3 regions of the Solitalea canadensis DSM 3403 genome follow, and region 1 is predicted to be linked to each of the others. Evidence: riboswitches for the same ligand, from Rfam matches in the RefSeq annotation. Region 1 holds a riboswitch; each other region holds the start of a gene.

The links. Region 1 has a riboswitch for S-adenosylmethionine ahead of SOLCA_RS11175 (trans-sulfuration enzyme family protein). Riboswitches for the same ligand answer to the same signal wherever they lie in the genome.
Region 2: another riboswitch for S-adenosylmethionine. It lies ahead of SOLCA_RS01830 (O-acetylhomoserine aminocarboxypropyltransferase/cysteine synthase family protein); the one in region 1 lies ahead of SOLCA_RS11175 (trans-sulfuration enzyme family protein).
Region 3: another riboswitch for S-adenosylmethionine. It lies ahead of metH (methionine synthase); the one in region 1 lies ahead of SOLCA_RS11175 (trans-sulfuration enzyme family protein).

The regions. Positions count from the first base shown of each region.
Region 1 is NC_017770.1:2,689,511-2,694,749, forward strand. It holds gene SOLCA_RS11170 (DUF4349 domain-containing protein) at 1-689, opposite strand, end outside; gene SOLCA_RS11175 (trans-sulfuration enzyme family protein) at 755-1,927, opposite strand; SAM riboswitch class I at 2,043-2,154, opposite strand; gene SOLCA_RS11180 (OsmC family protein) at 2,387-2,800, opposite strand; gene SOLCA_RS11185 (sulfate adenylyltransferase subunit 1) at 2,998-4,245, opposite strand; gene cysD (sulfate adenylyltransferase subunit CysD) at 4,383-5,239, opposite strand, start outside.
Region 2 is NC_017770.1:470,067-475,305, forward strand. It holds gene SOLCA_RS01820 (zinc dependent phospholipase C family protein) at 1-585, shown strand, start outside; gene SOLCA_RS01825 (homoserine O-acetyltransferase family protein) at 618-1,640, opposite strand; gene SOLCA_RS01830 (O-acetylhomoserine aminocarboxypropyltransferase/cysteine synthase family protein) at 1,759-3,084, opposite strand; SAM riboswitch class I at 3,334-3,446, opposite strand; gene dnaN (DNA polymerase III subunit beta) at 3,786-4,910, opposite strand; gene SOLCA_RS01840 (hypothetical protein) at 5,102-5,239, shown strand, end outside.
Region 3 is NC_017770.1:3,778,588-3,783,826, reverse strand. It holds gene metH (methionine synthase) at 1-3,544, opposite strand, end outside; SAM riboswitch class I at 3,778-3,880, opposite strand; gene SOLCA_RS15700 (YceI family protein) at 4,138-4,710, shown strand; gene SOLCA_RS15695 (hypothetical protein) at 4,754-5,239, shown strand, end outside.

The DNA of each region.
Region 1 (5,239 bases):
AGTTTGACTGTACAAAATTCATTTTCAGAATCAAAATTACCTAACTCAACCCCAAGTTCCTGAAGCTTCTCTTCTGTTTCTAATATCTTATCATTCAACGCTATAAAATCAGTTATTTCTCCCCCTCTGGATTTCAGCTCATTTAATGATTGTAACGTTTTCTCAATTGAAACTTTCTTTGCATTTAGTTGCCTGTACTCGTTTGTTTTATCGACTTTGGTAATTTCCTTTGTCTTAACAAGTCCAATTTTCTGAATATCAACATAAAAACTATCAAATTTTGCTGGATTAACTCCAATGACTAAATGAAGTTGCCTGTTCCCCTGCTGCCCCACATTCTGTTCGTATTGAATAACAGCACTGTACGATTTGGTTTTGCCTTTAATTAGTTTATCATCTTTTTCAAATTCAGAAGATTTTGTTTTTATAGAGGCCGTTTTTTCAAACTTTTGATTGGTCGATAAAGATGGAACTGCCTGATAATTAGCCCCTTTAATTAAAATCTTTTCTGAAGCATAGTTCTTTCTAAGGTTTTCAATGCTGCTAAAAAAATCTTCACTGTAATTATTGTTATAATTAACAGATCCCCCTGCAACATATCCATAAATCAACCTAAAAATAAAAAGGAGAATAAAAACAGCTCCAAACCATTTACTTATTCTCCAAAATTGCGTTTTAAAATTGGGCATAATGTTTTAATGCTTTAAATATTAACTATCAAACATAACAATTACTTATTATGTATAAAAGTTATTTAAAGCTTCGAAACTTCTAATGCTTGTTTAATATCTTTCAGAATATCGTCGATATGCTCTAAACCAATAGACACCCTAACAGTTCCCTGATTGATGCCAACCTGTTGACGTTCAGCTTCGGTTAACTTTGAATGCGTACTTGATGCCGGATGCGTTGCAATTGAGCGCGTATCTCCTAAGTTTGCTGAGATAGAAAACATTTTTAATGCATCCATAAACTTACTTGCGCGATCATAACCTCCTTTAACCACAAAGGTTACAATGCCCCCTCCCGCTCTCATTTGTTTTTTAGCAATTTCATATTGAGGGTGAGATTTTAATAATGGATATTTAACCAACTCAATCTCCGGGTTAGCTTCCAAAAACTCGGCTACCTTAAGTGCATTATCACAGTGGCGGTCCATGCGGACAGCTAATGTTTCAAGGCTTTTCGAAAGCATCCATGCATTGAACGGCGACATAGCCGGACCTGAATGGCGGGCGAATCCCTCTATTTCAGCAATCAATTTTTGACTTCCCAGTATTAAACCGCCTAAGGTGCGACCCTGACCGTCGATATATTTTGTAGCAGAGTGAATAGAAAGATCTGCTCCATATTTGATAGGTTGTTGCAGATAAGGTGTTGCAAAACAATTATCTACCACTAAAATAGCATTGTGTTTTTTCGCAAATTTACCCAACCATTCCAAGTCGATAATATCGATTCCCGGATTAGAGGGTGTCTCCACAAAAATCATTTTCGTAGTTGGCTGAATAAGGTTTTCCCATTCTTCCGGTTTATCCAAATCAGCATAGGTTGATGTTACCCCCCATTTAGGAAATACATTTACCAATAACTGATGAGTTGAACCAAACACCGAACGGCTCGACAAAACATGGTCGCCGGACTTTAAGAAAGCAGCGAAAGTGGTGAAAATAGCTGCCATACCTGTTGAAGTTGCCCATCCTGTTTCAGAACCTTCCAAAATGGCCATTTTTTCAATCAATTCAGAAGTATTTGGATTTGAATAACGACTGTAGATATTTCCTTCCCGTTCATTTGCAAAAAGCGCGCGCATATCTTCCGCGTCATCAAATTTATAGCTTGAAGTTAGGTAGATAGGTGCTGAATGCTCTTTTGCCCCTGAGCGTTCTGTTTGAATACGAATAGCGTTGGTTTCGAAATTTGACATTCTGTTAGATTAAATTTTAGAATTTGAAATATAGGATGAGAGATTTGAGACATCACGGTAGGTAACATCGCCAAAATTCCTTAATAAATTTAATTGTAAATTCATGATCCTGTAATTTTTATAGTTCCCAATAAACTCAATTATTTGGGCAGGATTTGGCACCTTTCCGTATGCGGCGGTTGCCAGAGGGTCTTAGAGCCTGTTCTCTCGCCTCTTCTTTATAAGAACTACAGTAACTTAGTGGAATGCTAAGGAGTAATTCAAAGTGGCTGCAAATATAGGATTTAGATTTGAGATGTGAGATATTAGATTTGAGAAAAATTTCAATCTAAATTTGAGATTTGAGATATGGTATCTGAGAAAATCCATCTGACATAACCTCGTATTTGAATATAAATATGGGATTTGGAAAATCTATCTTATTAAGAAATCTCAAATTCCATATCCCATATCTCACATCTAATTAAGCTTATAAGTATAGCTTAATTTAGCTGTTTTACCTAAAATCTGAGCTACTGAGCAGTATTTATCGTAGGTAAGAGCCAAAGCTCTTTCGATCTTTTCTGTATTTAAGTCTCCGAAGAAATGATATTCAACATTGATCACTTCAAACAATGAAGGAATTTCTCCATCTACACGTTTGGCGTCAATGCTGATTTTAAGGTCTTTTAACGGTTCTTTTTGCTTTGTAAGTATCGAGATAACATCAATAGCGCTACATCCTCCTAAACCCGCTAAAAGCGTTTCCATCGGACGAAAACCTTTGTTCTCTCCTCCTATTGACGGATTTGCATCTATATTTACAACATTTCCCTGCTCGTTTACAGCTTCGAAATGGTAAGCGTTGTTTTTACGTTCCAGTTTAATATTCATTCTTTGATCCTGATTTAAGTTCTACAGCTTTGAAATTCGAGGCACCTAAATTATCAATAATATTAGATTTGAGATGTGGGATTTGAGACTCTTATCTATTAATAGCTTATCCTATCTCTATCTAATTGTTAATATGAGCTGAAGGATTAGTACATACTTAAAGTCTATCTCATATCTAATATCTCAAATCTACCCCTTTACAAAATTACTCCGGCAGCAACTGTATTTTTTGTGCCTTCATCTATAATAATAAAGGAACCGTTCGCTTTGTTTTGTTCGTAAGCATCAAAAAATAACGGTTGTGCAGTTTTGATCTGAACTTGTGCAATATCATTCAGCTTCAACTGCTTACGTTCAGTATCTTTTTCCAATGTACTTGTATTTACTATGAAGTCGACATCGCGAAGCATTGATTTTACACGATTATTACTGTGCTGAATAATATATTTTCCTCCCTGAACTGAAGGTGTTGTATCCATCCAACAAACCTGGGCTGTAAATTCTTTGTCGGCTTTTGGCTGATTACCAACCTTGGCAATTAAATTCCCACGGGTAATATCAATCTCGTCTTCAAGCAAAAATGTTACTGCATTTTTAACCTCTGCAGTTTGCAGATCGCCATCAAATGTGGTGATTTGCTTGATTTTCGATGTTAATCCCGACGGGAATGCAATTACTTCATCACCCACACTGAATTTTCCACTCGCCACACGACCTGCATATCCTCTGAAATCGTGATATTCTTCTGAATGCGGACGAATTACATACTGAACAGGGAAACGAGCATCGTTCGTATTTTCATCTTTGTTAACTTCAACATTTTCAAGGTATTCAAGCAATGTCGGGCCTGTATACCAATTCATTGTTTCTGAACGATTCACAATGTTATCTCCCTTAAGCGACGAGGCCGGAATAAAGGTTAGGTTTTGATGTAAACGGTCAAACCCTTTTACGAATTGTTCAAATTCAATGCGGATATTATTGAATGCATCTTCTGAATAATCAACCAAATCCATTTTGTTTACACAAACCACCACTTCAGGGATTTGCAATAGATTGGCAATAAAGAAATGGCGGTGCGTTTGTTCAATTACACCTTTCCGAGCGTCAATAAGTATGATAGAAAGCTGAGAATTGGATGAACCGGTAACCATATTTCGGGTATACTCAACGTGTCCTGGGGTATCAGCAATGATGAATTTGCGTTTATCTGTATTGAAATAGATATGTGCTACATCAATGGTAATTCCCTGCTCACGTTCAGCACTTAGTCCATCTGTAAGTAATGATAAATCTAAATAATCAAAACCTTTGCGTTTACTAGCCGCCTCAACCGCCTGAATTTGGTCGGTAGTAAGCGAGTTTGTATCATATAATAAACGACCGATTAAGGTACTTTTACCATCATCTACACTTCCTGCGGTCGAAAATTTGAGTAGTTCCATGTTGTTTTTTGGGATTACACTGATTGTTGAAAAGATTTACTCCGATTTTTTTAAAGGTCGATAGACCATAGTCCATAGACCATAGTTTTTTGTCGCTATAAAAGCAAATCTATTGACCATAGTCTATTGTCCATGGACTAAAAATACCCCGCCAATTTGCGTTTCTCCATAGCTGCTTCGGAGCGTTTATCGTCGAAACGGGCTCCGCGTTCAGATATGGTTGAGGCTTTGATTTCTGTGATGATATCGTCTACGTTATCAGCTGTTGATAATACAGCTGCTGTACAGCTCATATCGCCTACTGTGCGGAAGCGAACATCCGTTTCGTATACTTCTTCTCCATCCATATTGATGTAAGGAGAGTGAGGAAATATTAAGCCATCGCGTTCAAACACTTCACGCTTATGAGTGAAATAGATGCTTGGCAAATCCATATTTTCTTGTTTGATGTAACTCCAAACGTCTAATTCGGTCCAGTTGCTGATGGGGAAAACACGAACATTTTCTCCAAAATTGATCATACCATTTAAATGATTCCAGATTTCCGGACGCTGACGTTTAGGATCCCATTGTCCGAAGTCGTCACGAACAGAGAATATACGTTCTTTAGCACGTGCTTTTTCTTCATCACGACGAGCACCACCTATACATGCATCAAACTTATTTTTTTCAATAGTTTCGAGCAAAGTAACCGTTTGCAAAGCATTTCTGCTGGCATATTTACCGGTTTCTTCCGCTACTTTCTTCTGATCGATACTATCCTGAACAGAGCCTACGATTAACTGAGCACCAACTTTGTTGACTAACCAATCGCGAAAATCAATCGTCTCCTGGAAGTTATGACCAGTATCAATATGAACCAATGGAAAAGGGAATTTAGCCGGAAAGAAAGCTTTACGAGCCAAATGCACCAATGTGATAGAATCTTTTCCACCTGAAAACAATAAAGCAGGACGTTCAAACTGCGCCGCAACCTCACGTAAAATGTAAATCG
Region 2 (5,239 bases), 2.2 Mb from region 1:
GCATTTGTTGAACGTGATTCCGCTAAAATTCTCAGGTATTCAGCCTACCTTGGTCATTATTTGGCGGATGCTTCTGTTCCATTACATACCACTTCTAATTATAATGGACAGCTTACCGGTCAGAAAGGGATTCATGGTTTTTGGGAAACACGATTACCTGTGTTGTTCTCTTCTAGTTACGATCAATTACCAGGAAGGGCAGGGTACATTGATCATCCGTTGGATTATGTATGGAAGCATATACTGCAATGTCATAATGCGGTTGATTCTGTCCTTAAGTTCGAAGCAAAATTAAACTCAGAAATGGCTTCCGAACAGAAGTATGGTTTAGTTGAAAAGAATAAGATGATGGTGAGTGATTATTCAGAGAAATATTCCGAAAAATATCATCAGCAATTAAATGGAATGGTTGAACGGCAAATGATTTCAGCCATTCATATCATTGGTTGCTATTGGTATACAGCCTGGAAAAATGCCGGACAACCCTCATTAAATAACTGGAAAATCAGAAAGGATGACGATGAATCTCCTGTTGATAGTTTAAGTGTAACGAAACGTACTTTTAAGGTTAGGGAAGAAGAATAACAGGTAGTACTCACTACCTGTTATTATAATTGTTAATTACTCGTTACAGCGGCAAAATCATTAATAATTGTTTTTAGTTGTTCCCATTCGATAAGGAATCCATCATGGCCAAAGAAAGAATCGATTTCAATGTAATTAGCCCCAGGAATATGTTCAGCCAAAAACTTTTGTTCAACTGGAGGAAAAAGTAAGTCAGAGCTGATACCTATGGTTAGCGTACGCGACTTGATTTGTGATAAAGCATTTTGAATGCTTTCCCGATTTCTGCCGACGTTATGAGAATCCATGGCTTTGCTTAGTGCCCAGTAAGAAAATGCGTTAAATCTTTTTACAAGCTTATCTCCTTGGTATGCCTGATACGAACTAGCCTTATATTCGTCGGTTTTATCAATATCCAGTTCTTTCTGAGTGATATTATAGGCATCATAATGGCGATAGCTTAATAGTGCAAGTGAACGTGCAGCTTTTAACCCTTTAAGACCTGCTTCAGGGTGATTATCTTTCCATGTTGTATCGGCTTCAATAGCTAATCGTTGACTTTCATTGAAAGCAATACCCCATGGCGAATGAGATGCATTGGTAGCAATAAGGATTAGATTTTCTATTAATTCGGGTTGCTCAATGGCAAATTCCATTGCCTGTTGCCCTCCTAATGACCCTCCGATTGCTGTATTAATACGTCGAATACCCAAATGTTGTCTTAGCAGGTTGTGAGCCCGGGCCATATCACGAGTGGTAACTGCTGGAAAAGTATGGAAATACGGAGCACCCGTTTCAGGATTAACAGATAACGGTCCGGTTGTGCCATAGCAAGAACCCAGAATGTTAGCACAAACAATAAAATGTTGATCGGGGTCAAATACTTTTCCCTTTCCTACAATGCCATTCCACCAATCGCTAACATCGGCATTAGCGGTTAGGGCGTGACAAATCCATATCACATTTGTTTGTTCAGCATTTATAGTACCAGCAGAGAAATAGGCTATTTCAAGCTGTGGTAACACAATACCTGACTCTAACTTAAAAGCATTCGTATATGTAAAACTCCTGATCATCTATTCTTTACACTAAAACAGCAAAACATCCGGGCTGTACACACGGATGCATGCTGCAAACTTATTATTTCTAAAAACTAATATTTTAAGCATGCCTAAACGGCGATGCGTTTTTATGTTATACAGCTACACCTTCATTTACGATGCTGAATGCATTTTGAAGGTCTGCTTTGATGTCATCAATATGTTCAAAACCTGCTGATATACGTAACAAGCCCGGTTCAACCCCTGATGCTAACTGTTCAGCCTCACTTAACTGCTCATGAGTAGTTGTTGAAGGATGAATAATCAAGGTTTTACCATCGCCTACGTTAGCTAGATGGCTAATCAGTTTTAAACTGTTAACAAATTTGTCGGCAGTTTCTTTTCCTCCTTTTATTTTGAAGGATAATACACCACCAAAGCCATTTTTCAGGTATTTTTTACCGAGCTCGTGGTATTTGCTACTTTTTAGTCCCGGGTATCTTACATATTCAACCTGATCGTGACTTTCCAGCCATTCCGCAAGAGCTAATGCATTATCAACCTGACGCTGAACGCGTAGTGACAAGGTTTCTAATCCCTGAATAAATAAAAATGAGTTAAATGGACTTACAGAAGGGCCAAAATCACGAAGCCCTTCAACTCTTGCGCGAATTGCAAATGCAATATTTGGCAGTCCTAACGGATTTCCTTCTCCGAAAATGTCCCAGAAAACCAGTCCATGGTATCCTTCTGATGGTTCTGTAAACTGAGGAAATTTGCCATTACCCCAGTTATAGTTTCCCCCATCCACAATAACACCGCCGATACTTGTTCCGTGTCCACCGATCCATTTAGTTGCAGACTCAACAACAATATTAGCTCCAAGTTCTAATGGACGGGCCAGGTATCCTCCAGCACCAAATGTATTGTCAACCACTAATGGTATATCGTATTTACGGGCCAAAGCTGCCAATGCTTCAAAATCAGGAATATTATATTCCGGATTTCCTATTGTTTCAACATATAGCGCTTTAGTGTTTTTATCAATATGTTTTTCAAATTCTGCCACATTATCGCCATTGGCAAAGCGTACATCAATACCTAAACGTTTAAAAGCTACTTTAAACTGGTTATAGGTGCCACCATATAAGAAAGATGTGCTTACAAAGTTATCGCCAGCCTGCAAAATATTATTAAGGGCTAGAAACTGAGCTGCTTGTCCTGAACTAACAGCCACGGCAGCAACACCACCTTCTAAGGCTGCGATACGTTTTTCAAAAACGTCGGTGGTAGGATTCATGATTCGGGTGTAAATATTTCCGAATTCTTTTAATCCAAACAGGTTGGCTGCATGTTGAGAGTCTTTGAAAACGTAAGAGGTTGTTTGATATAAAGGAACTGCACGAGAAAGTGTAGTGCTGTCAACTTCTTGTCCTGCGTGAAGTTGCAGTGTTTCGAAATGATAATTTGTGCCTGACATTGTCAATTGATGTTTAGTAAGTAAAAAGTTGATTTATTTTAGAGCTACTATCATCTGTTGCCAGCGCGCATGGAAACTTTAGGTAATAGCAATAGGATAGATGCAAGTAATAACCCGCCTTAACACATGCAACAACAGTAAAAATATGCTGTAGAATTGCTAAATGAATTGAATGAGATAGGTAACAGGAAGAAATAACCGTTACTCTTTACGAAGGAAGTTGAATTTTTTGTCTTCATTTTACTGTAATTTTTATAGTTCTCATCCTGAAAATCAGGGTTGAGCAGGAGTTGGCACCTTTCCGGTATCGGCGGTTGCCAGAGGGTCACAGAGCCTGTTCTCTCGCCTCTTCTTTATAAGAATTACATTGTGCTTAATGCATGAAGTAATTCGGTGTTCAAATATAATGGAGTATAACGTTATTCTCCAAATTTATTTTAAAAAGTCTATTGATTGAGTAGAGTATGACCTCGCCCCAAATCCCTCTCCTGAAGGAGAGGGACTTTGAGACAGTGCAAGCTTGCCATTTTCAGGACGGTTGGGCAGATTGCTTAACTGAGAATTTTCGATGATAATGGAATTTATCGAAACATACATTCCGAGCGCTCCCTTCTCCTTAAGGAGAAGGGCCGGGGATGAGGTGAAAAAAAAGCTGCTCCAAAAAATCGGAACAGCTTTCTACAAATTCTTCAACTAGTAAATTATGCGTAGGTATTTAACATTACCGGCATTACCAACATTAAAACATCTTCGTTTTCTTCCTGATTGGTTGGGAATAAGATACCCGCACGGTTTGGAGTCGACATTTCTAAAATAACTTCGGAACAATTCAAGTTATTTAACATCTCAATTAAGAAACGAGCGTTGAAGCCGATTTCTAAATCCTCACCGTTATATTGACAGCTTAAACGTTCGTACGCTTCGTTTGAGAAGTCTAAGTCTTCAGAAGAAATATTCAATTCGCTGCCGTTGATTTTTAGGCGAACCTGATGAGTGGTTTTATTTGCATAAATAACCACACGCTTCAGTGAACTTAAGAATTGACTGCGATCGATTGTTAATTTATTAGGGTTGTTTTGAGGAATTACCGCTTCATAATCAGGGTAGCGCTCATCAATTAAACGACAGATAAGACTGATGCTGTTGAAACGGAAAAATGCACTGCTGTTATTATAATCAATTTGAACAGCGATGTCTTCACTTGGTAATGAACTTTTTAATAAGTTCAATGCCTTTTTAGGAAGGATAAATGATGATGCAGACTCTGCTTGCGTGTCTGAACGACGGTAACGAACTAATTTATGCGCATCTGTAGCAACAAATGTTACGTTGGTTGGTGACAACTGGCAGTAAACACCTGTCATTGCCGGGCGAAGCTCATCATTAGAAACTGCAAATAAGGTTTTGCTGATAGCTTCAGCTAACACAGATGCCGTAATTGAGATCGTGCTGGCATTTTCTACCACTGGAATCTTAGGGAAATCATCACCGTTTTCACCCGCAAGTTTATATTTACCGTCACCTGCATTTATTTCAACTCCGTAAGAGTTGTTGTCAATGGTAAAAGTTACGGGTTGCTCAGGAAGGGTTTTAAGCGTATCAAGTAAAATACGTGAAGGAATTGCGATTTTTCCATTTTCTTTAGCTTCAACCTGCAAACTTGTTGTCATTGAGGTTTGCAAATCTGTTGCAGATACAGTAAGCGTGCCTTCGTTTATCTCGAATAAAAAATTCTCAAGAATTGGAAGTACCGTATTACTGCTCAACGCGCCGCTAATTGCCTGCAACTGTTTTAGTAAGGTACTTGTAGAAACAATAAACTTCATATGTATGAATTTAAGGCCTAAAAATAGGCCTAAGTTTTAAGAATTAAAAGATGAAAGTATCAACGTTTCGTTAATAAAGCAAATGTTAGCCTATTAATTATTTATGAAAAGTAAGCCTTCTGCTGTCGCATTTGGTTTATTTAAAGCGTATAGGTGTTTGAATGCTTTTAATATATAGTGAATTTAGATTTATGCGAATATTACTAATTCTTTTTTTAGGTATTGCCTTAATAATTGGAGCTTGTGAAAGAGAAGAAGAAGTAATGCAATTTCAGGACCTTGAGGTGGGAGCAATTATCACCAAAAAAGCAACCCTGAAATGGTATGGA
Region 3 (5,239 bases), 1.1 Mb from region 1:
CTGTCGGATACATTGCTAAACTTTCGGTTAAGAAGATTCCTGTATTGGCTTCTGCATCTAAGATTTCGAATAGTGTGGTTTTCTCCGTATGATCCGGACAGGCAGGATAGCCTGGTGCCGGACGGATTCCTTTATATCTTTCTTCAATCAATTCTTCATTACTGAAGTGTTCATCTGCAACATAACCCCAGTATTCTTTACGAACGCGTTCATGCATACGCTCTGCAAATGCTTCGGCTAAACGATCGGCCAAAGCCTTTGCCATGATACTATTGTAATCATCGTGCTGACTTTCAAATTCCTCCACCAACTTGTCCAGTCCAATACCTGTGGTAACAGCAAAACCACCCCAATAATCAGTAATTCCTGTTTCTTTAGGTGCAATGAAATCGGCCAATGCAAAATATGGAATGTTCTGAGCCTTTTCTAATTGCTGACGGAGTGTATGAATGGTCGTCAGTTTTTCGGAACGACTATCATCAGTATATAACTCAATATCATCATGACCAACCGAGTTGGCTGGCCAGAAACCAATAACAGCTCGAGCTGTCAGTAGTTTCTCGTCAACAATGCGTTTTAATAAAACCTGCGCATCCGCAAAAAGCTTTTTAGCCTCTGTCCCAACAACCTCGTCATTGAATATTTTAGGATAACTTCCATATAATTCCCAAGTATGGAAAAATGGTGTCCAGTCGATATATTCAGCCAATTCAGCAAGATCGTAATTGTCCAAAACCTTAGCTCCAGTGAAAGAAGGTTTAACAGGCTGATAACTTTCCCAGTTTAGTTTCAGCCTGCGGTTACGAGCCTCTTCAATAGAGACGAATGTCTTTGTTGATTTTTTATTAAGATGGAAATCTCTAAGCTGGTCGTATTCTTTGGTAATACCAGCCATAAAATTATCCTTTTGATCATTTAGCAAATTTCCTGCAACAGGAACTGAACGCGATGCATCTAATACGTGAACAACAGGTCCGTTATAGTTCGGAGAGATTTTTACTGCTGTATGTACACGTGAAGTGGTGGCACCTCCAATCAAAAGCGGGATGTTAAATCCTTCGCGTTCCATTTCTTTGGCCACATGCACCATTTCATCAAGTGAAGGTGTAATAAGGCCGCTCAAGCCGATTATATCCACATTTTCTTTACGGGCAGTTTCCAATATCTGCTGACAGGAAACCATTACTCCTAAGTCGATAATCTGGTAGTTATTGCAAGCCAAAACAACGCCTACAATGTTTTTTCCAATATCATGAACGTCACCTTTAACCGTAGCTAATAAAATTTTTCCGGCCCCTTCACGGCCTCCCTCGATAACAGAACTTGGATCAGCGTGGGCCAGCTTTTCTTTTTCAGCTTCAATAAATGGTAATAGATAAGCCACCGCCTTTTTCATCACACGGGCCGACTTAACAACCTGAGGTAAAAACATTTTTCCGGAACCAAACAGATCGCCTACTACGTTCATGCCGTCCATTAACGGACCTTCAATAACCTGTAACGGACGATCATATTTCTGGCGGGCTTCTTCTACATCTTCCTCCAGGTATTCAATAATGCCTTTTACTAATGAATGACTCAGTCGTTTTTCAACTCCTTCTTTTCTCCATTCCTCATCTTTTACGATTGTTTTTCCTTTGGCTTTTACAGTTTCTGCAAAAGCGACTAAATGCTCTGTGGCATCAGGTTTACGGTTTAGAAGAACATCCTCTACTAATACTAAAAGATCTTTAGGGATTTCTTCATAAACTTCCAGCATACCAGCGTTAACAATACCCATATCAAGTCCCGCTTTAATAGCATGATACAAGAAAGCTGAATGCATCGCTTCTCTTACTGTATTATTACCACGGAAGGAGAACGAAATATTACTTACACCGCCACTAACCTTTGCTAACGGAAGATTTTGTTTGATCCATCGGGCTGTTTCAATAAAATCGACTGCATAATTATTGTGTTCATCTAAACCAGTCGCAACAGTTAAAATGTTAGGATCGAAGATAATGTCTTGAGGAGCAAATCCAATCTCATTAACTAATAACTTATAAGAACGTTCACAGATTTCGATACGACGCTCATAAGTATCGGCCTGACCTTTTTCATCAAAAGCCATCACCACTGTTGCAGCGCCATAACGTTTTATTTTGCGAGCATGTTCTTTAAATTTTTCTTCGCCTTCTTTTAGTGAAATGGAGTTAACAATTCCTTTTCCCTGTAAACATTTAAGTCCAGCCTCAATAACCGACCATTTTGAAGAGTCGATCATGATGGGCAGTTTTGCGATATCAGGTTCGGATGCAATAAGATTTAAAAATTTAACCATTGCTGCTTCCGAATCCAACATCCCCTCATCCATATTAACGTCAATAACTTGAGCGCCGCCTTCCACTTGCTGACGAGCAACAGCAAGGGCACCTTCGTAATCTCCTGATAATATTAATTTTGAGAATTTGGGAGATCCGGTAATGTTAGTTCGCTCACCAACATTTACGAAATTAGTTTCCGGAGTAATCACAATAGGTTCCAAACCGCTCAGACGCAAAAAAGGTTGAGGTTCAGCTTTTTTACGGGGAGCATATTTAGCAACCTCATCTGCAATCGCACGAATGTGATCCGGCGTGGTTCCGCAACAACCTCCAACAATATTTATAAATCCGCTTTTTAAGAAATCGCGAATTTGATCAAGCATTTGATCAGGGGTTTCATCGTACTCACCAAATTGGTTCGGTAAGCCTGCATTTGGGTAGGCCCCCACAAAGAATGGAGCCTTTTCTGAAATTTCTTCCAGGTATGGACGCATATCTTTTGCACCCAAAGCACAGTTAAAACCTATTGATAAAAGATCAAAATTGGATAATGAAATTAAAAAAGCCTCTGCTGTTTGTCCGGAAAGAGTACGTCCGCTGGCATCAGTAATTGTTCCCGAAACCATGATTGGAAGCTTAATCTTATTTACTTCAAAGTATTGGTCGATAGCAAATAAGGCGGCCTTGGCATTTAACGTATCAAAAATAGTTTCCACCAAAATAATATCAGCACCACCACTAACAAGTCCATGTACTTGTTCGGTGTAAGCTTCAACTAACTGGTCAAAAGTGATTGCACGAAATCCAGGGTCATTAACATCCGGAGATAATGAAGCCGTTCTGTTTGTCGGACCAATGGCACCAGCTACAAAACGAGGTTTTTCAGGATATTTAGCATTGAACTCCGCTGTAACTTCTTTAGCTATTTTAGCTGATTCATAATTTAGTTCATATGCAAGATGTTCCATCTGGTAATCAGCCATAGCGATAGTGGTACCACTGAAGGTATTGGTTTCAATAATATCAGCACCAGCTTCAAGATATTCGCGATGAATCGCTTTGATTACATCCGGGCGGGTAATGCTTAATAAGTCATTATTGCCCTTCAGATCGGTAGGGTGGTCCTTAAAACGTTTGCCACGAAAATCATCCTCCTGCAATTTATATCGCTGGATCATGGTTCCCATTGCACCATCAAGTACCAAAATGCGTTTTGTAAGTATATTTCTAATATCCATTATTCAAGTATCAACGGCCGGCAATTGGCCATAAAACCTAACGGCGATATAATCAGCTATCTTCCGTTTTATTACCACATTTTCAGTTTAAATGATTAAGCCAAGTTTGGAATAATCAATTCCCATAACATCAATTGTGGTATCGGAATAAACCGGATTATTTCTGTAAAGAGATAATCTGTGTCAACTTATAATTTATGTGCTTATCAGATATCAAGTGGAGATTCCCACTTTGCTCATCTTCTCCTGATTTTATCAGGATAGAATTTGGCACCTTGTTAGCACAGGTTGCCAAGACTTCATCGGGTCTATTCCCTCCGTCTTTCTTTATAAGCGATACAAAAGTCTGTAATTCATTGGTTAATTACAAGTTTTTTATTGATTAATAGACCTTCTTTATCCATACGGTATACTATCTAATAGTTATTGAATTGTTTTTGACTAATAATCAATGTTTTAACATTGATTATTAGTGTGTTTTTGACACAATGATTTTAATCATGTTTTAACATCTAATTTCCCCTTATATTTGCTGTACAAAAGGAAACGAAACAATAAATAATAAATAGAAAGGGAATTATATGAAACGTAAAATGAAAATTCTCATTGGAATTTGTTTGTTGTCATTGCCACTAATGACGAGTGCTCAACAAAAAATTTCCGCAAGCGAAAGTAAAGTAATGGTTAAAGGAACTTCTACACTTCATGATTGGAGATGTAAAGTGGAGCAGCTTTCAGGTGAGTTGCAGGCCGAAAAATCAGGAACTACTTTAAAATCGATCAAAGCCATGCAAATGCAAATGGTGGTGAAATCGATGAAAAGTTTAAAAGAAGATGGTAAATATTATGATTCAGGAATGGATAAAAATGTTTACAAATCATTAAATGCTGATAAATATCCTCAGATAGTCTTTAATCTCAAAAAAGTAAACAGTATCAGTACAACAGGAGATGTTAATGCGATTGCTCAGGTAACAATTGCCGGAGTTGCAAAAGACATTGTTGTAACCGGAAATGCTAAAGTATTAGGTAATGGTGCTGTGAAAATTACAGGGAAAAAGGAAATGAAGATGACTGATTTTAGTATCACCCCTCCTAAAGCGATGCTTGGCGCTATAAAAACAGGCGACGATATCTCTATCGAATTTGATGTGGTTTACAAATAACCCAACGTAAAAAAAAGTTTTTTAAAAGTTAAAGGATAAAAAGATGAAAAAAGTGTTTACTCTTTTGGCTGTATTAGCAGCGAGCTCGACAGCCATATATGCTCAACAACAAAAAATCCAATATTTCCGTCCATACGATCAACGTGGTATCAACATGTTTGAAACCGGTAAAAATGATAGCGTAGTTTATGATGGATTCAAATTTAGAATTGGCGCTGGATTTACTCAGCAGTTTCAAAATTTGAAACAAGAAAATCCTAAAGCCTTAAATAATCAAGCTGCCAATAAGTTATATCCGCTTTCACCTGGTTTTATGACTGCTCAGGCTAATTTATATCTTGATGCGCAGTTATACGATGGTATCCGCTTGAACTTAACTACTTATTTGTCATCTCGTCACCACAATGAAACTTGGGTAAAAGGCGGTTACTTACAAATTGACAAGTTGCCGTTTAAAGGTGAGTTATGGGATAACATTATGAAATACACCACGATCAGAGCTGGTCACTATGAAGTAAACTACGGTGAC